One region of the Streptomyces sp. NPDC002776 genome, then DNA from elsewhere that is predicted to be linked to it. Evidence: riboswitches for the same ligand, from Rfam matches in the RefSeq annotation. Region 1 holds a riboswitch; each other region holds the start of a gene.
What was found. A riboswitch is a leader RNA that binds a small molecule or an ion and turns the genes downstream of it on or off. The one in region 1 is predicted to bind cyclic di-AMP.
Positions count from the first base shown of each region.

Region 1 (7,545 bases):
GCCGCTGCGCTGGGCGAGCTCCACGGCGTCCAGGGTCTCGGTCAGCGAACCGATCTGGTTCACCTTCACGAGCAGCGCGTTGGCGGCGCCTTCCTCGATGCCGCGGGCCAGGCGCTCCGGGTTGGTAACGAACAGGTCGTCGCCGACGAGCTGGACCTTGTCGCCGAGCTTCTCGGTGATGGTCTGCCAGCCCTGCCAGTCGTCCTCGAACAGCGGGTCCTCGATGGAGACCAGCGGGTACGCCTCGACCAGCTCGGCGTAGTACTCGGTCATCTCGGCGGCGGAGCGCGCCTTGCCCTCGAAGGTGTAGACGCCGTCCTTGTAGAACTCGGAGGCGGCGACGTCGAGCGCGAGGGCGATCTGCTCGCCGGGGGTGTAACCGGCTTCCTTGACCGCCTCGAGGATGAGGTCGAGGGCCTCGCGGTTGGAGCCGAGGTTCGGGGCGAAGCCGCCCTCGTCGCCGAGGCCGGTGGCCAGGCCCTTGCTCTTCAGCACCTTCTTGAGGGTGTGGTAGACCTCGGTGCCCCAGCGCAGCGCCTCGGAGAAGGACTCCGCGCCGATCGGGGCGATCATGAACTCCTGGATGTCCACGTTGGAGTCGGCGTGCGAGCCGCCGTTCAGGATGTTCATCATCGGCACCGGCAGCAGGTGCGCGTTCGGGCCGCCCAGGTAGCGGAACAGCGGCAGGTCGCTGGCCTCGGAGGCGGCGTGGGCGACGGCGAGCGAGACGCCGAGGATGGCGTTGGCGCCGAGGGAGCCCTTGTTGTCGGTGGCGTCCAGGTCGAACATCGCCTGGTCGATCAGGCGCTGCTCGGTGGCGTCGTAGCCGACCAGCTCGGGGCCGATCTGCTCGATGACGGCGAGGACGGCCTTCTCGACACCCTTGCCGTGGTAGCGGTTGGGGTCACCGTCGCGGAGCTCGATGGCCTCGAAGGCGCCGGTGGAAGCGCCGGACGGAACGGCGGCACGACCCGTGCTGCCGTCGTCGAGGCCGACCTCGACCTCGACCGTGGGGTTGCCTCGGGAGTCCAGGATTTCCCGGGCTACGACGACGTCGATGGACGGCACGAGCATCTCCTTCTTGGGATGTGACGCTGGAAGTGCGGGGCACGTGAGCCTTGCGACTAGAGCCTATCCGCCTGCGGGACGTAGGCCAGCCGACCGACCGTCCCGTGGACAAGGACAGACGGTACCCATTGTTCGGCAGCGGAACAAAGGGACGGTGACATACCGGAAAAGAAAACCCCGCTCCGGTGCGTACGGGGGAACACGCACCGGAGCGGGGTGCTCGTGGGGACGGGGGTGGCCCGCACGAGGTCTTCAGTGTGAACCAGGCGTCTATGAGCGCGCTGTGGTTCGGCTACGGGACTACTTGAGGTGCAGCTGCTGACCGGGGTAGATCAGGTCGGCATCCGCCACGATGTCCTTGTTCAGCTTGAAGAGCTTCTCCCAGCCGCCCTTGACGTCGTTCTCCTCGGCGATGGTGCTGAGGGTGTCACCCGTGGCGACCTTGTACTCGCCGTCGCCCTTCTTGACCTTCTTGCCGGTCGGGGTGGTGACGGTCTTCTGCTTCTGCGCCGGACGCTCGGTCGAACGCGAGGCGGACTGCTCCTCGGTCGAGCGGGTGGAGGTCTCGGTGCCGCTCTCGGAGGAGGAGCCGGTGCTGGAGCCGGTGCCGGAGCCGCCCGTGTAGGCGGCGCTCGACAGGCCGGTGCCGCAGTGCGGCCAGGCGCCCTTGCCCTGACCGGCGAGCACCTTCTCGGCGATCTCGATCTGCTGGGCCTTGCTGGCCTGGTCGGCGGTGGAGGCGTACTGGGTGCCGCCGTACGCGGCCCAGGTGGAGGCCGAGAACTGCAGGCCGCCGTAGTAGCCGTTGCCGGTGTTGATGGACCAGTTGCCGCCGGACTCGCACTGGGCGACGGCGTCCCACTCGGCGGCGGTGGCGGCGGAGGCGTTGCCGGCCGCCATCAGCGGAGCGGCGACGGCGGCGCCGGTGACACCGGCGATGGCGATGGCGCGAGTGGCCTTGGACGGACGACGGTGCTTGCCCTTGCCGGAAAACAGCATGGTGGATCCCCTCACCGACGCCTGCGAGGTGAGCTGTCGGGTTCGGGCCGGTTGAGTTGCCCGGCCGTGCACCTCGCGGTGCGCGGCTTCACCCCAAGCCGGTTCCGGTGTCGAGTCGCCTCGACTGCCGGACCCGGCGCCTACCTTGGGTCCCCCGCTCCTGCCTGCGGCGCATGACGCGACGACTGTTCCCGTACGGCCGCTGGCAGGATTCGGCGTTGCGGCAGCCGGGGCTCGTGTTGACGAGCGGTCCCGACGGTAGACACGCGATCCGCCGAATTTCAAAGACGATCAGGGCTTCTGAGACTCATCCCACACTTTCGCCAAACCGGACATTCAGCGCGAAGCGTGACGTGAACTACCGCTGCTTTTCGCCCGGTTCGACCCCTACTTCAAGGGTCTGACCGGGGATGATGAGGTCCGGATCGGTGCCGACGGTCTCCTGGTTGGCGGCGTAGAGCCCGCGCCATCCGCCGTTCACGTCAAGGGAGTCGGCGATGCCGACGAGACTGTCGCCGGCCCGGACGACGTACGAGCCGTCCGACGCGCCTTCCTCGCCGCTGCGGCCGGCGCTCTCGTCGGCGGGTTCGCCGCGGTGGCGCCCGGTGCCGCTGGAGCCGGTGTCGGTGAGGGCGGAATCACCCTCGATCCGGCCGGAGTTGTCCGGGTTGTCCCGCCCGGGAGTGGCCGAGGACTCACTGTCGGCCTCCACGGAGGGGGCAGTATCGGAGGATTGTGACGACTCGACCGACTCGGCGGACTCCGTGGATTCGGAGGACTTGTCCGACTTGGTTGAGTTGTTCGAGTTGTCCGTGGCCTCGGTCGACGGGGAGGAGCTGGGCTCCGAATCCGCGGAATCGCCGTCGAGCGGGTCCAGCAGACCGGACGAATCAGATGAGCCGGAGGAGTTGGCGGACTCCGACGATTCGGGCGAAGCGGACTCATCCTCCGCGACGCCGGTGTCGATGTCGACCGAACCCGACTCGGTGTCGAGACCGGAGAGCGGGCCGCAGGTCGGCCAGGCGGCGAGGCCCTGGTCGGCGAGGATGCGCTCGGCGACGGCTATCTGCTGGGAGCGGCTGGCCTGGTCCGCGGAGGCGGCGTACCGCGTGCCGCCGTACCGCTCCCAGTTCTCCTGGGTGATCTGGAGGCCGCCGTAGTAGCCGTTGCCGCTGTCCTCGCTCCAGGAGGCACCGCTCTCGCACTCCGCGACCCGGTCCCAGGTGGTGCCCTCGGCCGCGCTGGCGCCCGAGGCGCCGAGGAGCGGGATGGCGATGGCGGAGCCGGTCACTCCGGCCGCGACGAGGAGAGCCGGGGCCTGGCGGGGGCGACGGTGACGACCGTTCCCGGAGAGCATGCGAGGGCCTTTCGAAGACAGCGGGGACCGGCGCGGCGCCGTTGACGCGAGGCGCCGCGCTGACGAGTGAACGTATCGGCAGACGATCACTTGTCACAAGTTAATGCCGCGCAGATCACGTGAAGATCACAGACTTGAGGGTGTGTCAGGTTTGACCTGACGGTCCGTCGAGGCGGCCGGCTCAGTCGCTCGGGGTGAACTCGACCGGGGTGAACTCGACCGGGAGGGTGCGCAGTCCGCGCATGATGAGGCCGCCGCGCCAGCGCAGCTCGTCCGGTTCCACCGCGAGCCGGAGGTCCGGGAGGCGGCGCAGGAGGGTGGCCAGTGCGGTCTGGCCCTCCAGGCGGGCGAGCGGGGCGCCGAGGCAGTAGTGGATGCCGTGGCCGTAGCCGAGGTGCTGGTTGTCGCGGCGGGAGAGGTCGAGCGTGTCGGGGTCGGCGAACCGCTCGGGGTCCCGGTCGGCGGCGGCGAGCACGACGAGGACCGGGTCGCCCGGGGCGATGTGCTGGCCCCCGACGGTGAGCGGCTGCGTGGCGAAGCGCCAGGTGGCGAGTTCTACGGGGCCGTCGTAGCGGAGGAGTTCCTCCACGCCGGTTTCGAGGAGGGCCGTCTCCTGTGCGGCGAGGGACTGCTGGAGGCGGGCCCGCTGGTCGGGGTGGGTCAGCAGGGCGAAGGTGCCGTTGCCGATCAGGTTGACCGTGGTCTCGAAGCCCGCGAAGAGAAGGATGAAGGCCATGGCGGCGGCCTCGTTCTCGGTGAGGTGCTCGCCGTGGTCGGAGGTGCGGATGAGACCGGAGATGAGGTCCTCGCCGGGCGCGGGGGTGTCGGGCAGGGCCGCGCGCTTGCGGTGGATGAGGTCGGCGAGGTAGCCGCGCATCCTCTTCACGGACCGCGCGACTCCGCCCCTGGGGCCGCCCTGGTGGCGGATCATCATGCCCGCCCAGTCCCGGAAGTCGTCCTGGTCCTCACGCGGGACGCCGAGCAGGTCGCAGATGGCGTAGATGGGGAGCGGGAAGGCGAACTCGTGGATGAGGTCGGCGGATCCCCGGTCGGCGAACTGGTCGATGAGGTGGTCGGTCAGCTCCTGCACGCGCGGGGCGAACTCGGCGACCCGGCGTGGCGTGAACGCCTTGCTGACGAGCCGTCGCAGCCGGGTGTGGTCCGGGGGGTCGATGTTGAGCAGATGCGTCATCAGCTCGGCCTTGCGCTCACCGGGGATACCGGTCTTGCCCTTGGCGTGCGCGGGCTCGTCGTGATGCGCGGGGTTCTTGCTGAGCCGCGGATCGGCCAACGCCTGCTTGGCATCGGCATACCGCGTGACCAGCCACGCCTCCACCCCACTGGGCAACGTAGTCCGACGCACGGGGGCGTACTCCCGCAGCCAGGCGTATGCGGGGTAGGGATCGGCAGCGAACTCCCAGGTGAAGAGGTCGGGGGCGGGAGGAGGGGGCACTGCGGGGGTTGCGGCACCGTCTGGGGTGGGGGTGACGGGGCAGGCCGAGGCGGGGGTGGGGGTGGCTGCGGGGGTTGCGGCGCGGTCTGGATTGGGGGCGGGGGTGGGGTGGTCGGTCACTCCTTGACGGTATCCGGCGGGGGGCGGGGGCTTCGCTGGGCGGGGCGAGGGGGTGGGTGGCTGGGCGGGCCAAGGCGCCGTGAGGCCGTGCTCGGCTTCTTGTCGGGGCCCGCCGGGGAGAGCCACCCCTTCTCTGCGCGAGCTGGAGGGCGGGAGCCGGCGGCGGGTGGATGGGTGGGCCCGGCGGAGGCGGCCCGGTGGGCCGGGGTGGGTCTTGGCGGCTCTGCTGAGGAGAGTCCGTCCCCCTACTCTCTGCCTCTCTGCGCGTGTGGCGGTGTTGGGCCCTGGCGGGGTTACTGCGTGGTGGGGTTTCGGGCGCGGATTTCGTCCAGGGCGTGGGTGATGGCGCGTCCGGCTGAGAGTGGGGGCCGGGGGACGGGGGCGTGGGGTCGGGGGTGTGGTGGGCCAGGGCCGACAGGAGTCGCTGGTCCGTGAGGGCCGCGCGGAGTGCGGGGAGGGCCTCGGCCGCGGCGGGGTTGCCGTGCTCGGCCGCGACGCCTAGCCAGTGCAGGGCGCGCGCGAGGAGCAGGAACCCGAGTTCCTGGGCCGGCTCCCGGCTGCCCGCCTCGGCCGCCCTCTGGATATGGGGAAGGGCTTCGGTCAGCTTGCCCTGCTCCAGCAGCAGGTACCGCCCGGGCATGTACGCCTCTCGCTCGTCCTGCTCCGCGACCTCGCCCCACCAGCGCAGCGCCTCGGGGGCGTCGCCGGCCCACGTCGACAGGAAGGCGAGGATCGTCGGGGCGACGGAGTCCCCCGCCTCGGCCGGGATCCGCACCGCCTCGCGAGCCGCCCGGAACACCTCGTCGCGCTCGGGCAGGTCGTACCTCGCCGCCATCCAGGCCATCGACCCCCACAGATGAGGAGTCAGCGGCGGCAGGTCGGGACAGCGGATCGCGTCGGCGACCAGCGTCCCGCACGCCTGCCAGGTGTCCTTCTCGGGACCCGGCACCAGCAGCCCCGAGACTCCCAGCCGCGGCTTGGCCGCCCAGTCCAGGTCCTCCTGCGAGACGGGGGTCGCCAGCGCGCACCCGCTCCCGTACATCTGCCGTACGTTGATCAGGAATTCCCAGGTCCGGGGCGACAGGCCACTGGTGACTCCGCAACGGGCCGCGTCGATGGCCGCCCGCACCAGCAGGTGACCGTCGGCCCGCCCGTCGGGACGGCTCGCCCGGCGCCACTCCTCCCACAACTCCGGTCCCGCCGCCAGGAACTGCGTGACGCCCAGCTCACCGCGCCGGCGCACCGCGTCCCTGAGCCGCGGGTCCTCCGCCTGCGCGAGCCGTGCGAGTTCCGTCTCGCTCCAGTCGCAGGTCAGATCCACCGTGCGGGCCCCGCGCAGGGCACGGGCCATCGGCAGGTCACCGAAGCGGTGCGCCTCGTACGCGGTGTCCCGCATCGTGGCGAGCACCAGCACACCCTCGTGCGCGAGCTGCGCCAACGGCCCCGCCACCAGCCCCCGTTCGTCGATGTGGCTCTCCAGATCGTCCAGCCACACCACATGCGTACCGGCGGGATCACGCCCGCGCAGCGCGGCGGGCAGCTCGCGCGGCTCGGTCCCGGGGTGAGCGTTGAACAGCCGGGCACCGGCGTCGGCGTTCCGCCTCAGGGCGGCCCAGGCGGTCGCCGACTTGCCGGACAGCGGCTCCCCGGTGACGACCACCAGTCCGCCCTCCCGCAGCCCCCGCGCGACCAGCCGGTCGAGTTCGGCGTCCCGGTCGCGCGGGACGTAGGGCGGCAGATCGGGCTCGCCCCAGAAGGAACTGACGGGCCGTACACCCAGCGCGCGGCCCCGTAAGTCACCGAGCCGGGGCCAGCTGTCGGCGGACGCGGGCCCCGGCTGGCCGTAGTTGTGCTGCACGCCGATGACCGGGGCATGGAAGCTGGACCGCCGGAAGTCGACGTGGTCCCCGGGCCGTTCGCCCTGGGCGAGGGGGCCCGGAGCGTCGCGGGAGGTGACGCTCACCGGTACGGCGGCCGGAGCGCCCAGCACATCGCCGCATCCCCCGCAGTAGATGTCGTCTCGGTCCACCGAGGTCGCGCAGGACGGACAGGCCAGGTGACCGGTCGGCCGGAAGTCCGCTATGAACTTGTGCACCTCATTGGCGATGACCCCTTCTTGAACGCCTCCCGGATCTTGCTCCGCCAGATCCGCGCCGCGTCCCGCGCCGACAGCTCCCCGCTGCTCAGCTCGCTCCGGTGGCCCTCCAGAACCGGTCCCACGTCCTCGCTCATGGCCAGCGCGTAGATGTGGACGAATGCAGGCCTGGCCCTTTCCTCCCAGTCGTCGGAGCCCATCGAGGACACCAGAACCCCGGCCGCCGCAGCCGCCAATTCGTCCAACACGCCTGACATACAAGCCCCCGTGCCCCAGAGCCGGCTCAGGAGGCAACCGTACTAACCTTCCAGGCCCTCGGCAGCCCGCACCGCATCCCGGTACGCCCGCCCCGCCGCCCGCAGCGCCGCCTCCGGATCCACGCCCTCGGCCTCGGCGCGCACCGCGAGAGCGAGGAGCTCGTAACCGACGCCCTCGGTCCTGGGCAGGGGCACG
Region 1 is NZ_JBSFVG010000020.1:24,539-32,083, reverse strand. It holds gene eno (phosphopyruvate hydratase) at 1-1,068, opposite strand, end outside; gene ACWD11_RS30165 (transglycosylase family protein) at 1,369-2,067, opposite strand; cyclic di-AMP (ydaO/yuaA leader) riboswitch at 2,071-2,249, opposite strand; gene ACWD11_RS30160 (transglycosylase family protein) at 2,426-3,424, opposite strand; gene ACWD11_RS30155 (cytochrome P450 family protein) at 3,606-4,877, opposite strand; gene ACWD11_RS30150 (hypothetical protein) at 7,077-7,340, opposite strand; gene ACWD11_RS30145 (nucleoside triphosphate pyrophosphohydrolase) at 7,392-7,545, opposite strand, start outside.

Region 2 (7,545 bases), on a different contig from region 1:
TGCCGTCGCAGGCCAACTCCCGTATCAGCGAGCGGATCTCGCGCATGCCCTGCGGGTCGAGGCCGTTGGTCGGCTCGTCCAGCACCAGCAGGCGGCGCGGCTGGAGCAGCGCGGCGGCCAGGCCGAGCCGCTGCTTCATGCCGAGCGAGTACGCCCTGGCCTTCTTGGCCGCGGCGGCCGTCAGGCCCACCCGGTCCAGCGCCGCCGCGACGCGCTCGCGCCGGGTGCGCGGGTCGGCGGTCGGGTCGGCGGCGTCGTAGCGCAGGAGGTTGTCGCGGCCGGAGAGGAAGCCGTAGAGGGCGGGGCCCTCGATCAGGGCGCCCACGTGCGGGAGGACGGAGCGGGTGGCGCGGGGCATGGGGCGGCCGAGGACCCGGGCCGTGCCGGAGGTGGGTTCGATGAGGCCCATCAGCATCCGGATGGTGGTGGTCTTGCCGGAGCCGTTGGGGCCGAGGAAGCCGAAGACGCTGCCCGCCGGGACGGTCAGGTCGAGACCGTCCACGGCGAGTTGTCCGCCGCGGTAGCGCTTGGTGAGAGCGCGGGTGACGATCACGCCGTCACCCTGCTCCGGCTTCGGCTCCGCGGCGGACGTGTCGGTCATGGGTGCCTTACTACCCGGCGTTCGCGGCCTTCACCAGCGCGTCCTTGGTGACCGCGCCGACGTAGACCGTGCCGTCGTCGGTGATCAGGGCGTTGATCAGGCGGGTCTTGAAGACCGTGCCCTCGCCGAACGAGCCCTTCACCTTGTCGCCCAGGGAATCCATGAAGCCGCCGAGGTCGCCGCCGACCTCGGAGCCGGAGGGGATGCCCTCGCCGCCGGTGTCGAGGACGGCGATGGAGTTCCAGCCCTCGCCGATGATCTCCGGTTCGCCTTCCGGCTCCAGCTCGGGCGCCTTGGAGTGCTTCTCCTGCTCCTCCGCGGGGGCCTCGAGCGCGTCGTCCTCGGTGACCTTCGCGCCCTTCGGCGGGGTGAAGTCGAAGGTGGAGGCGGCCGGCTTGGCGAAGCTGACGTCGGTGAAGCCCGCGTCCACCACGGCGGCGCCGCCGCTCGACGGGGTGAGCGTGAACTTCAGCGGCATACCGGTCTTCGCGTCGACGGCCACGGTGATGGCGCCGACGGTGGTGCCGGACTGCTTGGGCTTGATGAGCAGCCGGTAGGCGTCCCGGCCCGCGACCTGCGCGGTGCCGTCGACGGTGACGGACGTGGTGTCGTCGACCGACTTCAGGGCCTCCTCGGTGAGGTCCTTGGGCGTGGCCGGGACCTCCTTGTCCGGCTCGGCGCTGTCGGGGGCGGTGCTGTGGAAGACCTCGTTGGAGGAGCTGTCGTAGCCCCAGACGTCCTTGCCGTTGTGGATGAGGCTGTACTCCGAGGAGTTCTCCAGCAGCGAGAGCTTCTGCCGGTCCGGGCCGTCGACGGCGACCCGCAGGGTGTGGCTGCCGGACACCAGCTCGGTGAGCTTGGCCGACGGGTCGGCGGACGAACCGTCCCCGGACTCCATCGCCCCGGACGCCAGCGAGCTCTCCAGACCGCCGAGGTCGGGCAGCCCCAGATCGGTGCTGACCCGCACGGTCCCGGACAGCTGCTGTACGTCGGACTCGGCGATCTTCTCGATGAGTTGCTGTGCGCTGATCTTCGGCAGGTCGGGGTCGCCGGAGTCGGCGAGGGCGGGGACGAGACCGATGGTCGCCGCCGCCACGCCCACCACCGCGACCGGAACGACGTACCGCGCGGCCTTGCGCCGCCCCGAGCGCAGGTCGTCGACCTCGTTCGCGGTCGTGCTGTCGTCGGATTCGTACGGTGCCATGTCTGACTTACCTCCGTCGTCGGCGGCGGCCTGCCAATTCCCGTGCGTCCAGCCCTTAGCCGCCATTCTCACCCGAATCGGTGAGGAGTGGTGTTTTCCGTTGTGACCATCTGACCAAATCGGCGGCCGCGAAGCGTCAGACCGCGGGCTCAACTCGGTGTACACCTGCGGTATGACACAAGAGGGCGGCGCCTCCCCCGACCCGTAGGGGTCGGGGGAGGCGCCGCCGTTTCGCCGGTGGCCCGGAAGGGGGCCGCGCCGCTAACCCGCGCGGTGCACCACCGCGTCGCACAGCTCCATCAGCGCGGCCTTGGCGTCGCACTCGGGCAGGGGCGCCAGCGAGGCCCGCGCGTCCTGGGCGTACCGCACGGTGTCCCGGCGGGCCTGCTCCAGAGCCGGGTGCGCCCGCAGCGCGGCCAGCGCCTCGGCGTGCCGCACATCGTCGGTCAGGTCGGAGTCCAGCAGCTCGCAGAGCGCGATGTCCTCCGCGAGCCCCAGCCGCTGCGCCCGCTCCCGCAGCCGCAGCACGGGCAGGGTCGCGATCCCCTCCCGGAGATCCGTACCCGGCGTCTTGCCGGACTCGCGGGAGTCGGAAGCGATGTCCAGGACGTCGTCGGCCAGCTGGAACGCGACCCCCAGCCGCTCGCCGTACTGGGTGAGCACGTCCACCACCGTCTCGTCGGCGCCCGACATCATCGCGCCGAAGCGGCACGACACCGCCACCAGCGAGCCGGTCTTCCCGGCCAGCACATCGAGGTAGTGCTCGACCGGGTCGCGCCCGTCCTGCGGTCCCGCCGTCTCCAGGATCTGCCCGGTGACCAGCCGCTCGAACGCCTCGGCCTGGACCCGGACGGCCTCCGGGCCGAGGTCGGCGAGGATGTGCGAGGCGCGGGCGAAGAGGAAGTCACCGGTGAGGACCGCGACCGAGTTCCCCCAGCGGGTGTTGGCGCTCGGCACCCCGCGCCTGACCTCGGCCTCGTCCATCACGTCGTCGTGGTACAGCGTCGCCAGGTGGGTCAGCTCCACCACCACGGCCGACGGTACGATCCCCGGCGCGTGGCGGTCCCCGAACTGCGCGCTGAGCATCACGAGCAGCGGCCTGAACCGCTTCCCGCCCGCGCGCACCAGATGCTGGGCTGCGCCCGTGATGAAGGGGACCTCGCTCTTGGTGGCCTCGAGCAGTCCCTCCTCGACAGCCGCCAATCCGGCCTGGACATCGGCTTCCAGAGCCTGGTCCCGCACGCTCAGCCCGAACGGCCCGACGACGGTCACGAGGGGTCTCCTGTCTGCTGGTGTCTACTGGCGATTACGCGGTTTGTCGATAGGTCGCTGCCTTCACTCAAGTCAGCGTATCCGGTCACGTTTCGATCACCGCTGCCGCCCACCCGTCCACGACGGGCGGTATCGGATCACGGTGGTTATGTTTTTGATCACCTGATAAGAACGGATATAGATCGACTTACGTGGAAGCGGTGGAGCGTGTCTCGAGCCGAAGAGACAACCCGCACGGATGTCCGTATCCCCCTCGCGGACGGAACCATGCTGCACGTGCCCTGCGCCTTTTAGGTTGATTGCCAGATTTGGCGCGACTTGTGATCACGCGTGATGTGACTCACGCCCCCGAGTCCGCAGGCGCCTCTCGGACTTCCCCCGACACCCCTTCCCCAGCGGCCAGTTGAGACTTGGCACTCGCAAAGATGCACCCACCACGCACCCTGTGAACGAAGATCAAAACCCTGGATATGTGAATCCGCTACTTGTTTCGGACATGTGCTCTCGCATACGTTCCCGGCCTGTCGGGCGGACGCCTAATCCTGCCGCCGTCCGGCTCCACCGAGATTCTTCGTATGGCAGGAGCGGGGGAACCAGGTAAGTCGCCGACCCGGCACGTCTTCGGACGCGCCGGTGCGGCTCGGGGTGAAGTCGCGCGCCCTTCGCGGTGCGCGGCCGGGCAGCTCCCGCCCGAACCCGACAGCTCACCTCGCAGGCGCCGGAGAGGAACTTCGTCATGCCTGCTGCCGCTCAGCACCGTCCTGCCCGCACCAGCCGGGTCGCCCGCAAGCTCGCCGTCCTCGGCACCGGAGCCGCCGTACTCGCGCTGCCGCTCCTCGGGGCGACCACCGCCGCCGCGGCCACCCCGACCGTCACCACCGCCGCCTCGCTGGGGTACGCCAACAACCTGGACGGCTGGATCCGCGCGTCCCTCCAGGTCATGGCCCAGAAGGGGATCCCCGGCAGCTACAACGGCATCTACCGCAACATCATCCGGGAGTCCTCGGGCAACCAGTACGCGATCAACAACTGGGACTCCAACGCCGCCGCCGGCACCCCCTCCAAGGGCCTGCTCCAGGTGATCGACCCGACCTTCCAGGCGTACCACGTGTCCGGCACCTCGTGGGACCCCTACGACCCGGTCGCCAACATCACCGCCGCCTGCAACTACGCGGCGCAGCGGTACGGCTCGATCGACAACGTCTTCGGGGCGTACTGACCGGGCCCGTCACCGGAAGAGTCGTTCGAGGACGACGGCGATGCCGTCGTCCTCGTTCGACAGGGTGATCTCGTCGGCGACCGCCCTGAGTTCGGGATGGGCGTTGGCCATCGCCACGCCGTGGGCCGCCCAGTCGAACATCGGGATGTCGTTGGGCATGTCACCGAAGGCGATCGTCCCCTCCGGGCCGAGGCCCAGGTGATCCGCGGCCAGGGCGAGCCCGGTCGCCTTGGTGATGCCGCATGGCTGAAGTTCGACGGTCCCGGGCCCCGACATGGTGACCGTCGCCAGCGAACCCACCACCGAACGCGCCGTCGCCGCCAACTGGTCGTCGGACAGCTCGGGATGGCGCAGCAGCACCTTGCTGATCGGCGCGCCCCACAGGTCGTCACGCCGGCCGACGCGCACCGCGGGCAAGGTGGGGTGCGGCATCAGGTACCCGGGCTCGATCAGGGTGAGCCCGTCGACGCCGTCCTGGTCGACCGCCGCGTACACCTGTCCCACCTCGGCCTCGATCTTGCCGAGCGCGGTCTCGGCCAGCTCCTGGTCCAGGGTGACGGACCAGAGCAGACGGCCCGCGCCGGCGTCGTACACCTGCGCACCCTGCCCGCACACCGCGAGCCCCTCGCTGCCCAGGTCGTCCAGGAGCGGCCGCACCCTGGGCGCCGGCCGGCCGGTCACCACCAGGTGCCGGGCCCCCGCCTCCGCCACCCGCGCGAGTGCGGCCAGCGACCGGTCGGAGAGCGTGTCGTCGCCTCGCAGGAGGGTCCCGTCCAGGTCGGTGGCGATGAGTGAATATGCGATGGGTGCGGCCATGATCAGAGAATACGGACAGGACGCCCCCACGACTCAGCGCGAACCGGACGACCCCGGCGCCCCCCTGCGCCCCACGCGCCCCCTCCAACTCCCTTGTCCTCACCCGTTGCTGGTGACATGAGGGCACTGCCGTGACGCACGGGGCGGAGGGCAGGACGGGGCGGAGCGAGGACCGCGCGACACGGCCGCCAGCAGGCCCGGCGCACCTCGGGAACTGATCGTCCCGCTCCCTTGTGCACTGCCCAAGACGGGTGCCCCACCCGTAACGTGTGCGGCGACGACACGGACCCGTGGCACGCACGAGAGTGAGGCAGCACCCATGCCCCCCTTTGATGTCCCCGAGGGCGACCCCTTCGGCCCGCACAACCTTCCGTACGGTGTCTTCTCCCTCCCCGGCGAGGACAGCGAGCGCCGGGTCGGTGTACGGCTCGGCGACCACGTCCTCGACGCGGGCGCGGCGGCGCTGGCCCTGGGTTCCCCGTACGCCTCCCTGCTCGCCCGGCCCACGCTGAACCCGCTGCTGGCGGCGGGCCGCACCGCCTGGTCGGACGTGCGCCGCGCGCTGACCGCCTGGGTCACGGTGCCGTCCCACCGGGAGACCATCGAGCCGCTGTTCCACCCGCTCTCCGCGGTGGCCCTGCACCTGCCCTTCGAGGTCGCGGACTACGTGGACTTCTACGCCTCCGAGAACCACGCCCGGAACGTCGGCCAGATGTTCCGCCCGGACGCCGCGGACTCCCTCACCCCGAACTGGAAGCACCTCCCGATCGGCTACCACGGCCGCTCGGGCACGGTCGTGGTCTCGGGCACCGACGTCGTACGGCCCTCCGGCCAGCGCAAGGCGCCGGCCGACGCGGCGCCCGTCTTCGGCCCGTCCGTCCGCCTGGACATCGAGGCCGAGGTCGGCTTCGTGGTGGGCGTGCCGTCGGCGATGGGCGGCCCGGTCGGCCTCGGCGACTTCCGGGAGCACGTCTTCGGCCTGTGCCTGCTCAACGACTGGTCCGCGCGCGACATCCAGGCCTGGGAGTACGTCCCGCTCGGCCCCTTCCTCGGCAAGTCCTTCGCCACCTCGGTGTCGGCCTGGATCACCCCGCTGGACGCGCTGGAGGAGGCCCGGGTGGCCCCTCCTGAGCGCACCCACGACCTGCTTCCCTACCTGGACGACGCGGCCGAGGAACCCGCCGGTTACGACCTGCGCATCTCGGTCTCCCTCAACGGTCATGTGATCTCCGAACCTCCCTTCTCGACGATGTACTGGACGGCCGCCCAGCAGCTGGCCCACATGACGGTCAACGGCGCCTCCCTGCGCACCGGCGACCTCTACGGTTCCGGCACGGTCAGCGGCCCGGCGGAACGCGAGCGCGGCTCCCTGCTGGAGCTCACCTGGAACGGCCGGGACGTCCTGGAGCTCCCCGACGGCAAGCGGACCTTCCTGGAGGACGGCGACGTGGTGACGCTGTCGGCGTGGGCCCCGGGAGCGGACGGGGCGCGGGTGGGGCTGGGCGAGGTCACCGGGCGGGTGGTGGCCGGCGGGGCCTGACCCCACCGCCTGCCGAACGGCCATCACCCCCGCGGGAGTTGCCGCTCGCGGCCGCTCCCCTCGGGTCGAACGGTTCGATGGCCGCCGATGTCTGCCGCGTACCGCCGCTCGCCGTCATACTGGGCGGCGGACGGTGCGCGCGGGACACGCTCTCGCACCGCCCGCGCACAGCCCGCCCCGCAGCCGCCCTTGTCCCGACCAGGATCCGGAGCCCGTGGCATGACCGTCTGCCTGCTCCTGCTGAGCGCCGTCGCTCTGCTGGCCGCCGTGCCGGTACCGCGTTCCCTGACCCGGGCCATGTGGCCGGAGCGGGAGCCGGTGGTCGCGCTGTGGGTGTGGCAGTGCCTGGTCGCGACCGTGCTGCTGTGCTGTCTGACGGCCCTCGTCCTGGGCGCCGCCGCCGTCTTCCACACGGTCCGCGACCATGTCTTCGCGCCCGCGCCGCCCGCGGTGACCGCGGCGTACGACCTGTCCACGGCGCCGGTCTGGGCGACGGCCTTCACGCTGCTGCTGGCCTGCGGCGCCGCCTGGACGACGGCGATGCTGGCCCGTGAGCTGGTCGAGGCCCGGCGCAGTCGCGGCCAGGCCAGGGCCCACCTGCGCGAACGCGCCCCGGACCTGCCCGCCGGTCTCCCGGCCGCGCGCGGCCCCCTGCTGGTGCTGGAGGACGAGTACCCGGACGCCTGGTGGATGCCCGGCAACCCGCCCCAGCTGATCGTCACCACCGGCGCCCTGCGCCGCCTGACCGACCACCAGCTGGACGCCGTCCTCACCCACGAACGCGGCCACGCCCGGGCCCGCCACGACTGGCTGCTGCACCTGTCCACCGCATTGGCCACCGGCTTCCCCCGCATCCCCCTGTTCGCCCACTTCTGCGACCAGACCCACCGCCT
Region 2 is NZ_JBSFVG010000001.1:704,894-712,438, forward strand. It holds gene ACWD11_RS03335 (ABC transporter ATP-binding protein) at 1-601, opposite strand, end outside; gene ACWD11_RS03340 (LolA family protein) at 612-1,805, opposite strand; gene ACWD11_RS03345 (polyprenyl synthetase family protein) at 2,067-3,077, opposite strand; cyclic di-AMP (ydaO/yuaA leader) riboswitch at 3,627-3,810, shown strand; gene ACWD11_RS03350 (transglycosylase SLT domain-containing protein) at 3,814-4,296, shown strand; gene ACWD11_RS03355 (HAD family hydrolase) at 4,306-5,112, opposite strand; gene fahA (fumarylacetoacetase) at 5,432-6,652, shown strand; gene ACWD11_RS03365 (M56 family metallopeptidase) at 6,872-7,545, shown strand, end outside.
Region 2: it holds a riboswitch for cyclic di-AMP, as region 1 does, so the genes downstream of both, ACWD11_RS03350 (transglycosylase SLT domain-containing protein) here and ACWD11_RS30165 (transglycosylase family protein) in region 1, are expected to answer to the same signal.

Region 3 (7,545 bases), on a different contig from region 1:
GACGGCGTACGGCCACCAGGTCGGTGCGGGCCTCGCCCGGCTCCGGCTGCGCGGCGGAACCACAGCTCCCGCCACCCTCCGGCTGCGCGGCGGAACCGCAGCCCCCGCCGCCCTCGTGCGAACCGCACCCACCGCTCACCCGGTGCTCGGGCAGCGTCACCTCGCCGGCGCCCTCGATCTCGAACCCGGCGTCCGCGATCATCTCCAGGTCGGCCTTGCCCGCCTGGCCCTCACTGGTGAGGTAGTCACCGAGGAAGATCGAGTTGGCCAGGTGCAGCGCGAGGGGCTGCATCGTGCGCAGGTGGACCTCACGGCCGCCCGCGATGCGCACCTCGACGTCCGGGCAGACGAACCGCACCATCGCCAGGATCCGCAGACAGCGCTGCGGGGTGAGGTGCCACTCCTTGGCCAGCGGGGTGCCCTCGAACGGGATCAGGAAGTTCACCGGCACCGAGTCCGGGTCCAGCTCGCGCAGCGAGAAGACCACGTCCACCAGGTCCTCGTCGCTCTCGCCCATGCCCGCGATCAGACCGGAGCAGGCGGACAGACCGGCGCCGTGCGCCTTCTGCACGGTGTCGACGCGGTCGGCGTAGGTGTGGGTGGTGGTGATGTCGCCGTAGGTGGCCTCGGAGGTGTTGAGGTTGTGGTTGTAGGCGTCGGCGCCCGCCTCGCGCAGCCGCTCGGCCTGGCCGTCGGAGAGCAGCCCGAGGCAGGCGCACACCTCGACACCCTCGTTCTGGTCCTTGATCGCCTTGATGGTGTCCGAGACCCGGTCCACGTCACGGTCGGTCGGGCCGCGTCCGCTGGCCACCAGGCAGACCCGCTTGGCGCCGCCCGCGAGACCGGCGGCCGCCGCCTTGGAGGCCTCGTCCGGCTTGAGCCAGGTGTACTTGAGGATGCCGGCGGTCGAGCCGAGCCGCTGCGAGCAGTAGGAGCAGTCCTCGGGGCACAAGCCGGACTTGAGGTTGACCAGGTAGTTCAGTTTCACCCGGCGGCCGAACCAGTGCCGGCGCACCTTGCCGGCCGCGGCCACCACATCGAGCAGGTCGTCGTCGGAGGTGGCGAGGACGGCCAGGGCCTCCTCGCGGGTCGGCAGCTCGCGCCGCAGCCCCTTGTCCAGCAGCGTGTTCAGCAGGTCCATGAGAGCTGATCCTGTCCTAAGGAGTGGTCCCCGGCCAAGGAGAGTTCGTACAACTCGGCCCCTTCGACGTGTGGGTATTGCCACACCGTGGGTGCCTGGTCGTCCCGCTAGTGTCTGTGCGCTGCCTACAAAATCTCCGGAGGACTCATGGCGTTCGGCTGGATCGACGAGCAGGCGGAGCTGCGCCGCCGCGCCGGACTCGTACGGACGCTGCGCCCTCGCCCGGCCGACTCGCCGCTGCTGGATCTGGCCGGCAACGACTACCTGGGCCTGACCCACCACCCCGACGTCACTGAGGGCGCCGCGCGCGCGGCGCGGACCTGGGGCGGCGGCGCCACCGGCTCCCGGCTCGTCACCGGTACGACCCAGCTGCACGGCGAGCTGGAGCGGGAGCTGGCGGACTTCTGTGGCTTCGAGGCGGCGCTGGTCTTCTCCTCCGGCTACGCGGCCAACCTCGCCGCGGTCACCGCGCTCGGGCCGCACGGCTCGCTCATCGTGTCCGACGCCGGCAACCACGCCTCGCTGATCGACGGCTGCCGGCTGGCCCGCGGCACGACCCAGGTGGTCGCGCACGCCGAACCGGACGCCGTGCGCAAGGCGCTGCGGACGCACGACGGGCCGGCGGTCGCCGTCTCCGACACGGTCTTCTCGGTCGACGGCGACGCGGCCCCGCTGGCCGGGCTCGCCGAGGCGTGCCGAGAGTACGGGGCGGGCCTGGTCGTGGACGACGCGCACGGCCTGGGCGTGCTCGGCGACGGCGGCCGGGGCGCTCCGCACGCGGCGGGGCTGGCCGGCGCCGACGATGTGGTGGTCACGGTGACGCTGTCCAAGTCACTGGGCAGCCAGGGCGGTGCCGTGCTCGGCCCGGCCCGGGTCATCGACCACCTGGTCAACGCGGCCCGGACGTTCATCTTCGACACCGGACTCGCCCCCGCCGCGGCCGGTGCCGCCCTCGCGGCGCTGCGGCTGCTGCGCCGGGAGCCGGAGCGGGCGGCCCGGGCGCGTGCGGTGGCGAGCGAACTGCACGCCCGCCTGACGGCCGCGGGCCATCAGGCGGTGCGTCCGGACGCGGCGGTCGTCTCCGTGCGCGCGCCGTCCCCCGAGGGGGCTCTGCGCTGGGCGGCGGACTGCCGGGCGGCGGGTCTGGCCGTGGGCTGCTTCCGTCCTCCTTCCGTGCCCGACGGCATCTCGCGGCTGCGGCTGACCGCCCGCGCGGATCTCACGGGCGGTCAGATCGAACGCGCTGTACGGGTCATCGGCGAGACACGACCATGAGTCGGCGTGACACGGCCCTGCCGCCGTGGAACTGATGGACGCTGATCAGAACTTGCTCGGTGCTTGCTCGGAACCTGATCGCAACTGTCAGGACCGGATCGCGGCCGTGAAGTCCGCCCAGCTCTCGGGGGAGAAGAGCAGCGCGGGTCCGGCCGGGGCCTTGGAGTCGCGTACGGCGAACAGTCCGGCGCAGGGGCCGGTCAGCGGCCGAGCGGTCTCCACGCAGTTGTTCGCACCCGTGCTGTAACTGCTGCGCAGCCATTGCACGTCGTGCAGTTCGGTACTGGAAGGTACGTTCCGAGGCAGTGCAGTCATGGTGCCTCCTTACGCGCCGTCAGCTAGCCCGGCGATGTAATCCAGCGATTCCTCGGGCGAAAGGGCGTGGATCTGAAGGGTGGTGAAGGCCTCCGTGTACGCCTGGAGGTCTTCTTTCCGTTCGAGGTAGAGGCTACTCGTCAAGTGGTCGAGAACAACCACGTCCAGATCAGAAGTGCGCGAAAATGAGAAAATAACGAAAGGCCCGGTGACTCCGATGTGCGCCCCGGCCGTGAACGGCAGTACCTGCAGCCGCACTTGTGGCAGGCGTCCCGCCTCCACCAGCTGCCACAGCTGCCGGGCCATCACCCCGGGGCCGCCGATCTCCCGGTGCAGCACCGCCTCGTCGAGCACCGCGCTCAGCTCCAGCGGCGGCTCGCCGCGCAGCACGTCCTGCCGGGCCAGCCGCACTTCCACCAGCGTGTCGAGGCGCTCGTCCGTGTCGTCCAGGCCGCCTACCGCGGCCCGGGTCACCTCCCGGGCGTACTCGGGCGTCTGGAGCAGCCCCGGCACCACGGAGGTCTCCAGCGTGCGCAACGCGCTCGCCTGGGACTCCAGGCTGATGAAGTCCCGGTAGGTCGGCGGCAGCACCCCGCGGTAGGCGTGCCACCAGTGGTGCCGGCCCGCGCCGTCGTCGGAGCCCGCCAATACCAGCAGCAACTCCCGTAGTTGGGAGTCGGCGACGGCGTAGGCGTCCAGCAGTAACCGCACATCGGCCGGTTTCACCCCGCTGGCGCCGGTCTCGATCCGGCTGACCTTCGACTGGTGCCAGCCCACCAGCCGCGCCGCCTCACCACTGGTGAGCCCCGCACCGGCGCGCAACGCACGCAGTTCGGCGCCCAGCTTCCGGCGGCGTACCGCGGGACCGTGCTGCATGCGCTACTCCTTACTTCAACCGGGCCGCCCAAATACGCTCTCGCGTCGCAGAGTTCACCGCATCGAGCGACAGATATATGCATATCTTGGTGGATCGCCACCGTGACCGGCGCGGTAATGGCAGTCTGGCGAGGAAGCACCAGTCCGGGACCGTACTCGAACCATCCGCTCCGTGTCGGACCGCGGTCCCGTGGGAAAGGGACGACGCCGCCATGGCAGACCATCTGGAAGCATCCGTCACTCTGCCGAGCGATCCCGCCTCGGTCTCCGCGGCCCGCGGCTATGTGGTCAGCACTCTCGAGGAATGGGGACTGCCCGCAGGGACGGACGTGGCCGACACCATCCGGCTCATCGTCTCCGAACTCGCCACCAACGCCGTACAGCACACCCTCGGCCAGTCACCCACCTTCACGGTGGACCTCGAACTGAGCCATGACGAACACCTGCGCATCGGGGTCACCGACAGCCACCCGCGGTTCCCCAAACGACTGCCGGCCGCTGTCCAGCAGGACAACGGCCGCGGTCTGGTCATCATCCGCTGGCTGACCGCCGAGTGCGGCGGCCGACTCAGAGTCAGGCCGACCCGTGAGGGCGGCAAGACGGTCTCCATCGAACTTCCCTGGACCGTACCGGCCCAGCCGGTCACCACCGCCGGTCAGCAGGAGCCCTAGCGAGCGCCCCTGCGGGCGGTACAGCGCTGACCGCCCCGGGAGCGGTCCGGCTCCTCGCGGCGGTCACTCGGGCACCCGTCAGGGCGGCGGCGTGTCAGGGGCGCCACCGCCCTTCGGGTGGCGGCCGGTCAGCTCACCCGGCCGTACCAGACGCTCTTGGTCCAGATCTTCTGCAGCCTCACCACATCCCCGGTCTTCGGGGCGTGCCAGAGCTTCCCCTTCCCGGCGTAGATGCCGACGTGGTAGACGTTCGACCCCGAGTGGAAGAACACGAGGTCGCCGGCCTTGCGGCTCTTGGCGGAGATGTGGCGTGTCTTGTTGTACTGCTGGGCCGCCGTACGAGGCAGCTTCTTGCCCGCCTTCTTGAACGAGTAGAGCGTGAGCCCGGAGCAGTCGAAGCGGTACGGGCCCGTGGCGCCGTACTTGTACGGGGAGCCTTTCTTGGAGGCCGCGACCTGGAGTGCCTTCGTCGCCGGCGTAGCCGCCTCCGCTTCCGCGGAGAGGCCCGGGGCCACGAGCGAACCGCCCACGGCGGCGATGGTCAGAGCCGAAGCCGTACCGGCCCGGGCCATGAGCGACGGGACACGATTGAGCGCAGTCATGCGCAACCCTTCGTCAGCCGCCTGTGAAGGATGACCTGTCGGATTCGGGCTGGCGAAGTTGCCCGGCCGCGATGCGGCTTCACCCCAAGGGCTGCTCGGCACGGACATCCGTGCCGGCGACCCGTCGTGCTCGGGTCCTCCACTCCTGCCGATCCACTCCTGTCGACCGGTCATCCGGGCGGCGGCAGGACTCGGCGTCCGCCCGGATCGCCCCGCCGTGGTGGCGGGGGCTTGTCGTCAGTCAGGGATCTTGGCTCACGGATGTCCGAAAATCCCAACGGAACCGGGGATTTGTGGCGTTACTCACCACTCACCCGTTCGGGTGGACACTGCTCCGTTCGAACCAGCGTCGAGGCTACGGAGGATGCCCGGACCAGCACCGGAACGTCTCTTTCGGGTGAGGGCCTAGCCTCGTTGCGCAACCCTGACGGGCCCACGGCAGGAGACACGACTACGCCGAAAGGGGGTACCTCCTTTGGTCCGTTTCGACTCCGGTCCGGACGCCTCGACGCCATCGCCGAATGGCCGGACCGGGCTCACCTGCGTCAACTGTCCGAGCGAGGCGGCAGCGTGACACGAGCCGTGCGGCGCTCGCCGTCCAACACCCGCAGTGCGCGCGCCGACGTGGGGCCCGAATGCGCGTCAGTTCCTCGGTCCGGGCCGCCGGATCGCTCGCCCGGCCCCCCCACCGGCTTCCGCCCGGCCGGCAGCTCCGGAGGCGGCGCCCTGGGCCCCTGACGGGTCACAGCTCGGTTAACGTGCCCGAAACCCGGTCCAACTAGCCTCCCTCCACGCCACCAGGGACTTTGCCCGTGGCAGCGGCAACCGGGCCCCGCACGGTCCGGAGCGAGGACTGTGAGGTGGGCTGTGCAACTGACCCCGCACGAGCAAGAGAGACTGCTGATCCATGTGGCGGCCGACGTGGCCGAGAAGCGCCGGGCCCGCGGGCTCAGGCTCAACCACCCGGAGGCGGTCGCCCTCATCACCTCGCACATCCTCGAAGGCGCGCGGGACGGCCGTACGGTCGCCGAGCTCATGGCCTCCGGACGCAAGCTGCTCACCCGGGACGACGTCATGGACGGCATCGCGGAGATGATCCACGACGTCCAGGTCGAGGCGACCTTCCCGGACGGCACCAAGCTCGTCACCGTCCACGAACCGATCGTCTGAGGGGGCTGCGATGATTCCCGGAGAGATCCTGTTCGCGGACGAGCCCGTCGTGTTCAACGAGGGCCGCGAGGTCACCCGGCTGACCGTCCTGAACGCCGCCGACCGGCCCGTCCAGGTCGGCTCCCACTACCACTTCGCCGAGGCCAACCCCGGCCTGGACTTCGACCGTGCCGCCGCCCGCGGCAAGCGCCTGAACATCGCCGCCGGCACCGCCGTGCGCTTCGAGCCCGGCATCCCCGTCGACGTCGAACTCGTCCCGCTGGCCGGCGCCCGCGTCGTGCCCGGACTGCGCGGGGAGACCGGAGGTGCCCTCGATGCCTGAGATCTCCCGGGCCGCGTACGCCGACCTGTTCGGCCCGACGACCGGCGACCGGATCCGGCTCGCCGACACCGATCTGCTGGTCGAGATCGAGGAGGACCGCTCCGGCGGCCCCGGACTCTCCGGTGACGAGGCCGTGTTCGGAGGCGGCAAGGTCATCCGCGAGTCCATGGGACAGTCGCGTGCCACGCGCGCCGAAGGCACCCCGGACACGGTGATCACCGGCGCGGTCGTGATCGACCACTGGGGGATCGTCAAGGCGGACGTCGGCATCCGCGACGGACGGATCACCGGCCTCGGCAAGGCGGGCAACCCCGACACCATGGACGGGGTCCACCCCGACCTCGTCATCGGCCCCGAGACCGAGATCATCTCGGGCAACGGCCGGATCCTCACGGCCGGCGCCATCGACGCGCACGTCCACTTCATCTGCCCGCAGATCGCCGACGAGGCGCTGGCGGCGGGGATCACCACGCTGATCGGCGGCGGCACCGGACCGGCCGAGGGCTCCAAGGCGACCACCGTGACGCCGGGGCCCTGGCATCTGGCGCGGATGCTGGAGGCAATGGAGCAGTACCCCCTCAACGTCGGCTTCCTCGGCAAGGGCAACACCGTCTCGCACGAGGCGATGCTGTCGCAGATCCGCGGCGGCGCGATGGGGCTGAAGCTGCACGAGGACTGGGGCTCCACGCCCGCCGTCATCGACGCCTCGCTGACCGTCGCCGACCGCACCGGCATCCAGGTCGCCATCCACACCGACACGTTGAACGAGGCCGGGTTCGTCGGTGACACCCTCGCCGCCATCGGCGGCCGGGGCATCCACGCCTACCACACCGAAGGCGCGGGCGGCGGGCACGCGCCGGACATCATGACCGTGGTCTCCGAGCCGCATGTGCTGCCCAGCTCCACCAACCCGACGCGGCCGTTCACCGTCAACACCGCCGAGGAACACCTCGACATGCTGATGGTGTGCCACCACCTGAACCCCGCGGTGCCGGAGGACCTCGCCTTCGCCGAGTCCCGCATCCGGCCCTCGACCATCGGCGCCGAGGACATCCTGCACGACCTCGGCGCCATCTCGATCATCTCCTCCGACTCGCAGGCCATGGGACGCGTCGGCGAGGTCGTCATGCGGACCTGGCAGACCGCGCATGTGATGAAGGGGCGGCGGGGAGC
Region 3 is NZ_JBSFVG010000011.1:163,696-171,240, forward strand. It holds gene bioB (biotin synthase BioB) at 1-1,141, opposite strand, end outside; gene ACWD11_RS22905 (8-amino-7-oxononanoate synthase) at 1,289-2,416, shown strand; gene ACWD11_RS22910 (DUF397 domain-containing protein) at 2,504-2,731, opposite strand; gene ACWD11_RS22915 (helix-turn-helix domain-containing protein) at 2,741-3,607, opposite strand; gene ACWD11_RS22920 (ATP-binding protein) at 3,820-4,278, shown strand; gene ACWD11_RS22925 (C40 family peptidase) at 4,407-4,880, opposite strand; cyclic di-AMP (ydaO/yuaA leader) riboswitch at 4,884-5,009, opposite strand; gene ACWD11_RS22930 (urease subunit gamma) at 5,748-6,050, shown strand; gene ACWD11_RS22935 (urease subunit beta) at 6,061-6,372, shown strand; gene ACWD11_RS22940 (urease subunit alpha) at 6,365-7,545, shown strand, end outside.
Region 3: it holds a riboswitch for cyclic di-AMP, as region 1 does, so the genes downstream of both, ACWD11_RS22925 (C40 family peptidase) here and ACWD11_RS30165 (transglycosylase family protein) in region 1, are expected to answer to the same signal.

Region 4 (7,545 bases), on a different contig from region 1:
TGACCGAGCTCGCCACCATGGAGTTCCACCCCCGGCCCGAGGCGGGCGAGCCGAAGGTCTGGGCCTTCCCGGCGCCCACGCGCGGGTCCCTCGACAACGGCCTGACGGTCCTGCGCTGCCACCGCCCCGGCCAGCAGGTCGTCGCCGTCGAGATCCTGCTGGACGCGCCCCTGGAGGCCGAGCCGGCCGGTCTGGACGGCGTCGCCACGGTCATGGCGCGGGCCTTCTCCGAGGGCACCGACAAGCACTCCGCCGAGGAGTTCGCCGCCGAGCTGGAGCGCTGCGGCGCCACCCTCGACGCGCACGCCGACCACCCCGGCGTCCGGCTCTCCCTCGAAGTGCCGGTCTCCCGCCTGCCCAAGGCGCTCGGGCTGCTCTCCGACGCCCTCAGGGCGCCCGCGTTCGCCGACAGCGAGGTCGAACGGCTGGTCCGCAACCGGCTGGACGAGATCCCGCACGAGCTGGCCAACCCCTCCCGGCGCGCCGCCAAGGAGCTGTCCCGGCAGCTCTTCCCGGCGACCTCGCGCATGTCCCGCCCGCGCCAGGGCACCGAGGAGACCGTCGCCGCCATCGACTCCGCGGCCGTACGCGCCTTCTACGAGCGCCATGTGCGCCCCGCCACGGCCACCGCCGTGGTCGTCGGCGACCTGACCGGCACCGACCTCGACGCGCTCCTCGCCGACACCCTCGGCTCCTGGACCGGCTCCGCCGCCGAACCCCGGCCGGTGCCCCCGGTCACCGCCGACGACACCGGCCGGGTCGTCATCGTGGACCGCCCCGGCGCCGTCCAGACGCAGCTGCTGATCGGCCGCGTCGGCCCCGACCGGCACGACCGCGTGTGGCCCGCGCAGGTCCTCGGCACCTACTGCCTCGGCGGCACCCTCACCTCCCGCCTGGACCGCGTTCTGCGGGAGGAGAAGGGTTACACCTACGGGGTGCGCTCCTTCGGGCAGGTGCTGCGCTCCACCCCCGACGGCACCGGCGCGGCGATGCTCGCCATCAGCGGCTCCGTCGACACCCCCAACACCGGTCCCGCGCTCGAGGACCTGTGGAGGGTGCTGCGCACCCTCGCCGAGGGCGGGCTCACCGACGCCGAGCGGGACGTCGCCGTACAGAACCTCGTCGGGGTGGCGCCGCTGAAGTACGAGACGGCCGCCGCCGTGGCGAGCACCCTGGCCGACCAAGTGGAGCAGCACCTGCCGGACGACTACCAGGCCACGCTCTACCGCCGGCTCGCCGAGACCGGCACCGTGGAGGCCACCGCGGCCGTCGTCAGCGCCTTCCCGGTGGACCGGCTGGTGACCGTGCTCGTCGGCGACGCGGCGCAGATCAAGAAGGCCGTCGAGCCCCTCGGAATCGGTGAAGTCACCGTCGTGACGGCCGAGTAGAGACACCCTCGGATGTGAACGTGCTGTCACGCGCGTGTGGGGCCCTGGTGACGGAAGCGTCACCAGGGCCCTTCCATGTCCGATTTGAGGGAGAGGTTGCCTGTCTGCTCTGTGGCGTGCGCTACAAAAACCGCGATCCGTTTGGGGATTGAAAGTTGCGGCGTTTAGCGTCATCCGGGCTGTTCGTCAGGCAGTGCGCCGCACCCGCGGCACCGGACAGTCATCGCCGAGTCCCCGTACGGCGCGAGCCAGGGGAGCCGGGGACCCATCGCAGTCCCTGGGGTGAATCGGACGCCCGCGCGTGAGCGAGGGGGTCCGTAGGAGACCTTCCTGCTCCGAACCCGTCAGCTAACCCGGTAGGCGAGAGGGAAGGAAAGGACCAGCCACTACATGGCGTTCACGCGCGCCACCGGGAAGCACCGACGTCCCAGCCGGATGCAGCGCACCACCGCCCGCGCGGCGGGTGTCGCGGCCCTCACCACCACCGGCGTCATCGGCACCCTCGCGAGCCCGGCGCTCGCCGCGGAGGCCGCGCCCGAGCAGACCGGTCTCACCCCCGTCATCACCATCGGCGACTCGGTCGCCCAGCAGATCGACGCCCAGGCCGCCGCCCAGCAGCAGGCCGCCGACGAGGCGGCGGCGAAGCAGGCGGCCGAGGAGGCCGCCCGCAAGAGGGCCGCCGAGGCGGCCGAGAAGGCCCGCGAGGCCAAGGAGCGCGCCGCCCGCGAGGCCGAGCGCAAGCGCCTGAACACCTTCGTCTCCCCGATCTCCGGCTCCTACGTCTCGACGAGCTACAAGGCCGGCGGCGCCGTCTGGTCCTCCGGCACCCACACCGGCGTCGACTTCCACGCCGCCACCGGCACCCCCGTCCGCTCGGTCGGCATGGGCACCGTCGTGGAGGCCGGCTGGGGCGGGGCGTACGGCAACCAGGTCGTCATCAAGATGCACGACGGCACGTACACCCAGTACGGGCACCTGTCGTCCGTCGGCGTCTCGGTCGGCCAGAGCGTCACCCCGGGCCAGCAGATAGGCGTCTCCGGCGCGACCGGCAACGTCACCGGGGCGCACCTGCACTTCGAGGCCCGCATGAGCGCGGAGTACGGCTCGGACATCGACCCGGTCGCCTACCTCCGCTCGCACGGCGTGAACATCTGACGGCACCCGCCCCGCGCTGCCCGGACCCCGGCTCACCGAGCCGGGGTTTTGGCGTTTGCGACCCCCCGCTGTCCAAAAAATATGCATGGATTCCGTCCCCCCTTCGGAAATTCCGGCTCATTGGAATAGAGTCACTGAACACACGTCAGTTGTCGACGTTTCACGGGGATTAAAGCGGAGGTCGGGTCATGCGTATTCCGGCGCACTCGGTATGCACGGCGATCCGGGACGACATCGTCGCCGGTGTCTACGAGCGCGGCAGCCGACTCACCGAGGAACTGCTCGCGCGCCGCTACGGCGTCTCGCGCGTCCCCGTCCGGGAGGCCCTGCGCACGCTGGAGGCGGAGGGCTTCGTGGTGACCCGGCGGCACGCGGGCGCGTGCGTCGCGGAACCGACCGAGCAGGAGGCCGCCGACCTGCTGGAGATGCGCTCGCTGCTGGAGCCGCTCGGCGCCGCCCGGGCTGCCCAGCGGCGCACCGAGGCACATCTGAAGGTGCTGCGCGGCCTGGTGCGGCTCGGTCAGGAGCGGGCCAGGCGGGGCAACAGCGAGGATCTGCGCTCCCTGGGCGGCTGGTTCCACGAGACGCTCGCCCAGGCCTCCGGCAGCCCCGCCCTGACCTCGATGCTGACCCAGCTGCGGCACAAGATCGCCTGGATGTACTCGGTGGAGGCGTCGGCCGCCCCCGTGGACGCCTGGGCGGAGCACGGGGCGATCGTGGACGCGGTGGCCCGCGGCGACAGCGAACGCGCGCGGGCGATCACGGCCGTGCACACCGAGCGCTCCAGCGGCACGCACCGACTGCGGTTCCCCGCCGGGGAGCGTGTGAGGAATTCGCAACATCCCGTAAACATGTCGGGCCTCCGGCATTAACATGCGCGCCGTATACAAAGAAGGCGTAATTCCCGGGGGATTATTTCCGCTGCCCGGAATCGGGAAATGCGAAGGGCTCGCCCGGTAATTCGGACGAGCCCGGTGAGGAGGCGGCGGCTGCCGCGCCCGGTATTCGCTCAGACGGTCTCGGGGAGTTCCTCGAGGCCCTCGGAGACCAGCTTCGCCAGACGGTCGAGAGCGGCGTCCGCGCCCTCGGCGTCGGAGGCGAGCACGATCTCCTCGCCGCCCTGGGCGCCCAGGCCCAGGACCGCCAGCATGGAGGCCGCGTTGACGGGGTTGCCGTCGGCCTTGGCGATCGTCACCGGGACGCCTGTGGCCGTGGCGGCTCGGACGAAGATGGAGGCGGGGCGGGCGTGGAGGCCCTCGGCCCAGCCGACGTTGACGCGGCGCTCAGCCATGTGATGCTGCCCTTCAGGTTCTCAGGTTGTCTAGACCAGTGTTCCACAACGCGAAGCGTGCCCGGTACGGTCCTGCGTCCCGTCCCGCGCGTGACCGTCGGACCGCGGCCTCGATCCGACACCCGTCCTCCACAGACTGCCCCGCGCCGTTGTCGTACGCGAGCCGTAGTCTGGGCCCCATGCAGAGCGCGTCGGACCGGCACGAGTACCCCGCCCACTGGGAAGCCGACGTGGTGCTGCGCGACGGCGGCACCGCGCGCATCCGCCCCATCACCGTTGATGACGCCGAGCGCCTGGTCAGCTTCTACGAGCAGGTCTCGGACGAGTCGAAGTACTACCGCTTCTTCGCGCCCTACCCGCGTCTGTCCGCCAAGGACGTCCACCGCTTCACGCACCACGACTTCGTGGACCGGGTGGGACTCGCGGCCACCATCGGCGGCGAGTTCATCGCCACCGTACGCTATGACCGCATTGGTGCCGACGGAATGCCCGCCTCCGCGCCCGCCGACGAGGCCGAGGTCGCCTTCCTCGTCCAGGACGCCCACCAGGGACGCGGAGTCGCCTCCGCCCTGCTCGAACACATCGGCGCCGTCGCGCGGGAGCGCGGGATCCGCCGGTTCGCGGCCGAGGTGCTGCCCGCCAACACCAAGATGATCAAGGTGTTCACGGACGCCGGGTACACCCAGAAGCGCAGCTTCGAGGACGGGGTCGTCCGGCTGGAGTTCGGCCTGGAGCCGACGGACCGCTCGCTCGCCGTGCAGCACGCGCGCGAGCAGCGCGCCGAGGCGCGATCCGTCCAACGGCTGCTGGCTCCCGGCTCGGTGGCCGTCATCGGCGCCGGCCGGACCCCCGGCGGGGTGGGCCGCGGAGTCCTCGACAACATCCGGCAGGGCGGCTTCCGCGGTCCGCTGTACGCCGTGAACCAGGCGTTCCCCGAGGACCTGAAGGAACTCGCCGGGGTGCCCGCGCACCGATCGGTGCGCGACATCGACGGGCATGTCGACCTCGCGGTGGTCGCCGTGCCCGCCGAACAGGTCCCCGAGGTCGTCACCGAGTGCGGTGAGCACGGCGTGCAAGGGCTGGTCGTGGTCTCCGCCGGCTACGCCGAGAGCGGCCCCGAGGGCCGGGAGCGCCAGCGCGAACTCGTCCGGCACGCACGCGCGTACGGCATGCGCATCATCGGGCCGAACGCCTTCGGCGTCATCAACACCTCGGTGGACGTACGGCTCAACGCCTCCCTCGCGCCCGAGATGCCGCGGCCCGGGCGGATAGGGCTGTTCGCCCAGTCCGGTGCCATCGGCATCGCGCTGCTGTCCCGGCTGCACCGGCGCGGCGGCGGGGTCACCGGGGTCACCGGGGTGTCCACCTTCGTCTCCTGCGGCAACCGCGCGGACGTGTCCGGCAACGACGTCCTGCAGTACTGGTACGACGACCCGGACACCGATGTCGCCCTGATGTACCTGGAGTCCATCGGCAACCCGCGCAAGTTCACCCGGCTCGCCCGGCGTACGGCCGCCGCGAAGCCGCTGGTCGTGGTGCAGGGCGCGCGGCACGGCGGGGCGGCTCCGCAGGGGCACGCGGTACGGGCGACGCGGCTGCCGCACGCCACCGTGTCGGCGCTGCTGCGGCAGGCCGGGGTGATCCGGGTGGACACGATCACCGAACTGGTCGACGCGGGGCTGCTGCTCGCGCGCCAGCCGCTGCCGGCCGGGCCCCGGGTGGCGATCCTCGGCAACTCCGAGTCGCTGGGGCTGCTGACGTACGACGCGTGCCTCTCCGAGGGGCTGCGGCCGCTGCCGCCGCTGGATCTGACGACGGGGGCGTCGGCGCGGGACTTCCGGGCGGCGCTGTCGCGGGCGCTCGCCGACGACGCCTGCGACTCCGTCGTGGTGACCGCGATTCCGGCGCTGGGGGAGCCCTCGGTGGGGGAGGCGGTCCTGGCGGAGGCGCTGAGGTCGGCGGCGGAGGAGGTGCCGGGCAAGCCGGTGCTGGTGGTGCACGTGGAACTGGGCGGACTGGCCGAGGCACTGTCCGCGGCGGCGAGCACAGCACCACAGACGGCGCCCGCGCCCGCCGGAGCGGCTTCGGGCGCCGGAGCTATTGCTGGGGCGGCGTCGGCCGTACCCGGGGCTGCGGCTGCGGCGGGGCCGGACGCGCGGCCCGGCGCTGACGCGGTGCCGCCCGCGCCCACCCGTGCCGCCCCAGGCGGCACGACTGCCCGCGGCCTGACGGGCCCGGCGGCCCGCGGTGAGGCGGAGGAGGCGGCCCGCGGCGGAGCCGAAGAGGGTGCCCACGGTGGAACCGAACCCGTTGCCCACGGTGGAGCCGAACCTGCTGCCCGCGGTGCGGTGGAAGGGGCTGCCGACGGTCAGGTGGATGCGGTTGCCCGCGATCAGGCGGAAAGGGCCGCCCGCGGCCAGCTGGATGCGGCGGGTGCCCGCAGCCACGCGGAAGAGGCCGCCCGCGATCAGGCGGAAGGGACTGCCCAAGGCCAAGTGGACGTGCCTGCCCGCGGCCAGGTGGAAGCAGTTGCCCGTGGCCAGGTGGAAGCCGCTGTCCGTGGCCGAGCGGAGGCCGCTGCCCGTGGCCCCGTGGGACCAAGTGTCCGTGGTGGCGAGGAGGCCGGTGGGGGAGAGCCGGCGCCTGCGGGTCGGCTCATTCCTGCCTACCCCGCCGCCGAGCGGGCCGTTCGCGCGCTCGCCGAAGCGGTCAAGTACGCCCAGTGGCGCCGGGAGGCCGCCGAGCCCGGGCGCGTGCCCGAGTACGACGACATCGACGAGCGCGGGGCCGCCGCCCTCATCGACGGGCTGCTCGCCAGGGGCCAGGGGCTCACCCTCGGCTCCGAGGACACCTGCGACCTGCTCGGGAAGTACGGGATCCATGTGCGCCGGGCCCTCCCCGCCCCCACCCCCGACGCCGCCGCGGAAGCCGCCCGGGCCGTCGGCTACCCGGTCGCCCTCAAGGCCACCGCACCGCACCTGCGCCACCGCGCCGACCTGGGCGGCGTACGGCTGGACCTCGCCGACGAGGAGCAACTGCGCAGGGCGTACACCGAGTTGGCCGAGCTGTTCGGGACGCCGGCGGAGCTGCGGCCGGTCGTGCAGGCGATGGCCCCGCGCGGGGTCGACACCGTCGTACGGGCCGTGATCGACCCGGCGGCCGGTGCCGTGCTGTCGTTCGCGCTCGCCGGGGCCGCCTCCCAGCTGCTCGGGGACATGGCGCACCGGCTCATCCCGGTCACCGACCGGGAGGCGGCCTCGCTGGTCCGCTCGATCCGGACCGCGCCCCTGCTGTTCGGCTGGCGCGGCTCCACCCCGGTCGACACACCCGCCCTGGAGGGACTGCTGCTGCGGGTCTCCCGCCTGGTCCACGACCACCCGGAGGTCGTCGCGGTGACCCTGGAGCCCGTCGTCGTCGCCCCGCACGGCCTGACCGTGCTCGGCGCGACCGTACGGCTGGCCCCGCCGCCCGCCCGCGACGACCTCGGCCCGCGCACGCTGCCCGCCTACTGACCGGCGCGAGCGGTCCCTCGCAGTCAGTGGGCCCCCGTAGGATGGGGGCCATGGCCAAGACCAGTACGACGACCCAGGGGCTGCGAGCGGCGATCGAGCGCAGCGGCTACTACCCGGCCCTCGTGGCCGAGGCGGTGGAGGCCGCCGTGGGCGGCGAGCCCATCCGGTCGTACCTGGTCCACCAGGAGACCACGTTCGA
Region 4 is NZ_JBSFVG010000008.1:270,219-277,763, reverse strand. It holds gene ACWD11_RS18890 (M16 family metallopeptidase) at 1-1,388, shown strand, start outside; gene ACWD11_RS18895 (M16 family metallopeptidase) at 1-3, shown strand, start outside; cyclic di-AMP (ydaO/yuaA leader) riboswitch at 1,603-1,766, shown strand; gene ACWD11_RS18885 (M23 family metallopeptidase) at 1,779-2,543, shown strand; gene ACWD11_RS18880 (GntR family transcriptional regulator) at 2,732-3,415, shown strand; gene ACWD11_RS18875 (HPr family phosphocarrier protein) at 3,553-3,834, opposite strand; gene ACWD11_RS18870 (GNAT family N-acetyltransferase) at 4,014-7,346, shown strand; gene ACWD11_RS18865 (DUF5998 family protein) at 7,397-7,545, shown strand, end outside.
Region 4: it holds a riboswitch for cyclic di-AMP, as region 1 does, so the genes downstream of both, ACWD11_RS18885 (M23 family metallopeptidase) here and ACWD11_RS30165 (transglycosylase family protein) in region 1, are expected to answer to the same signal.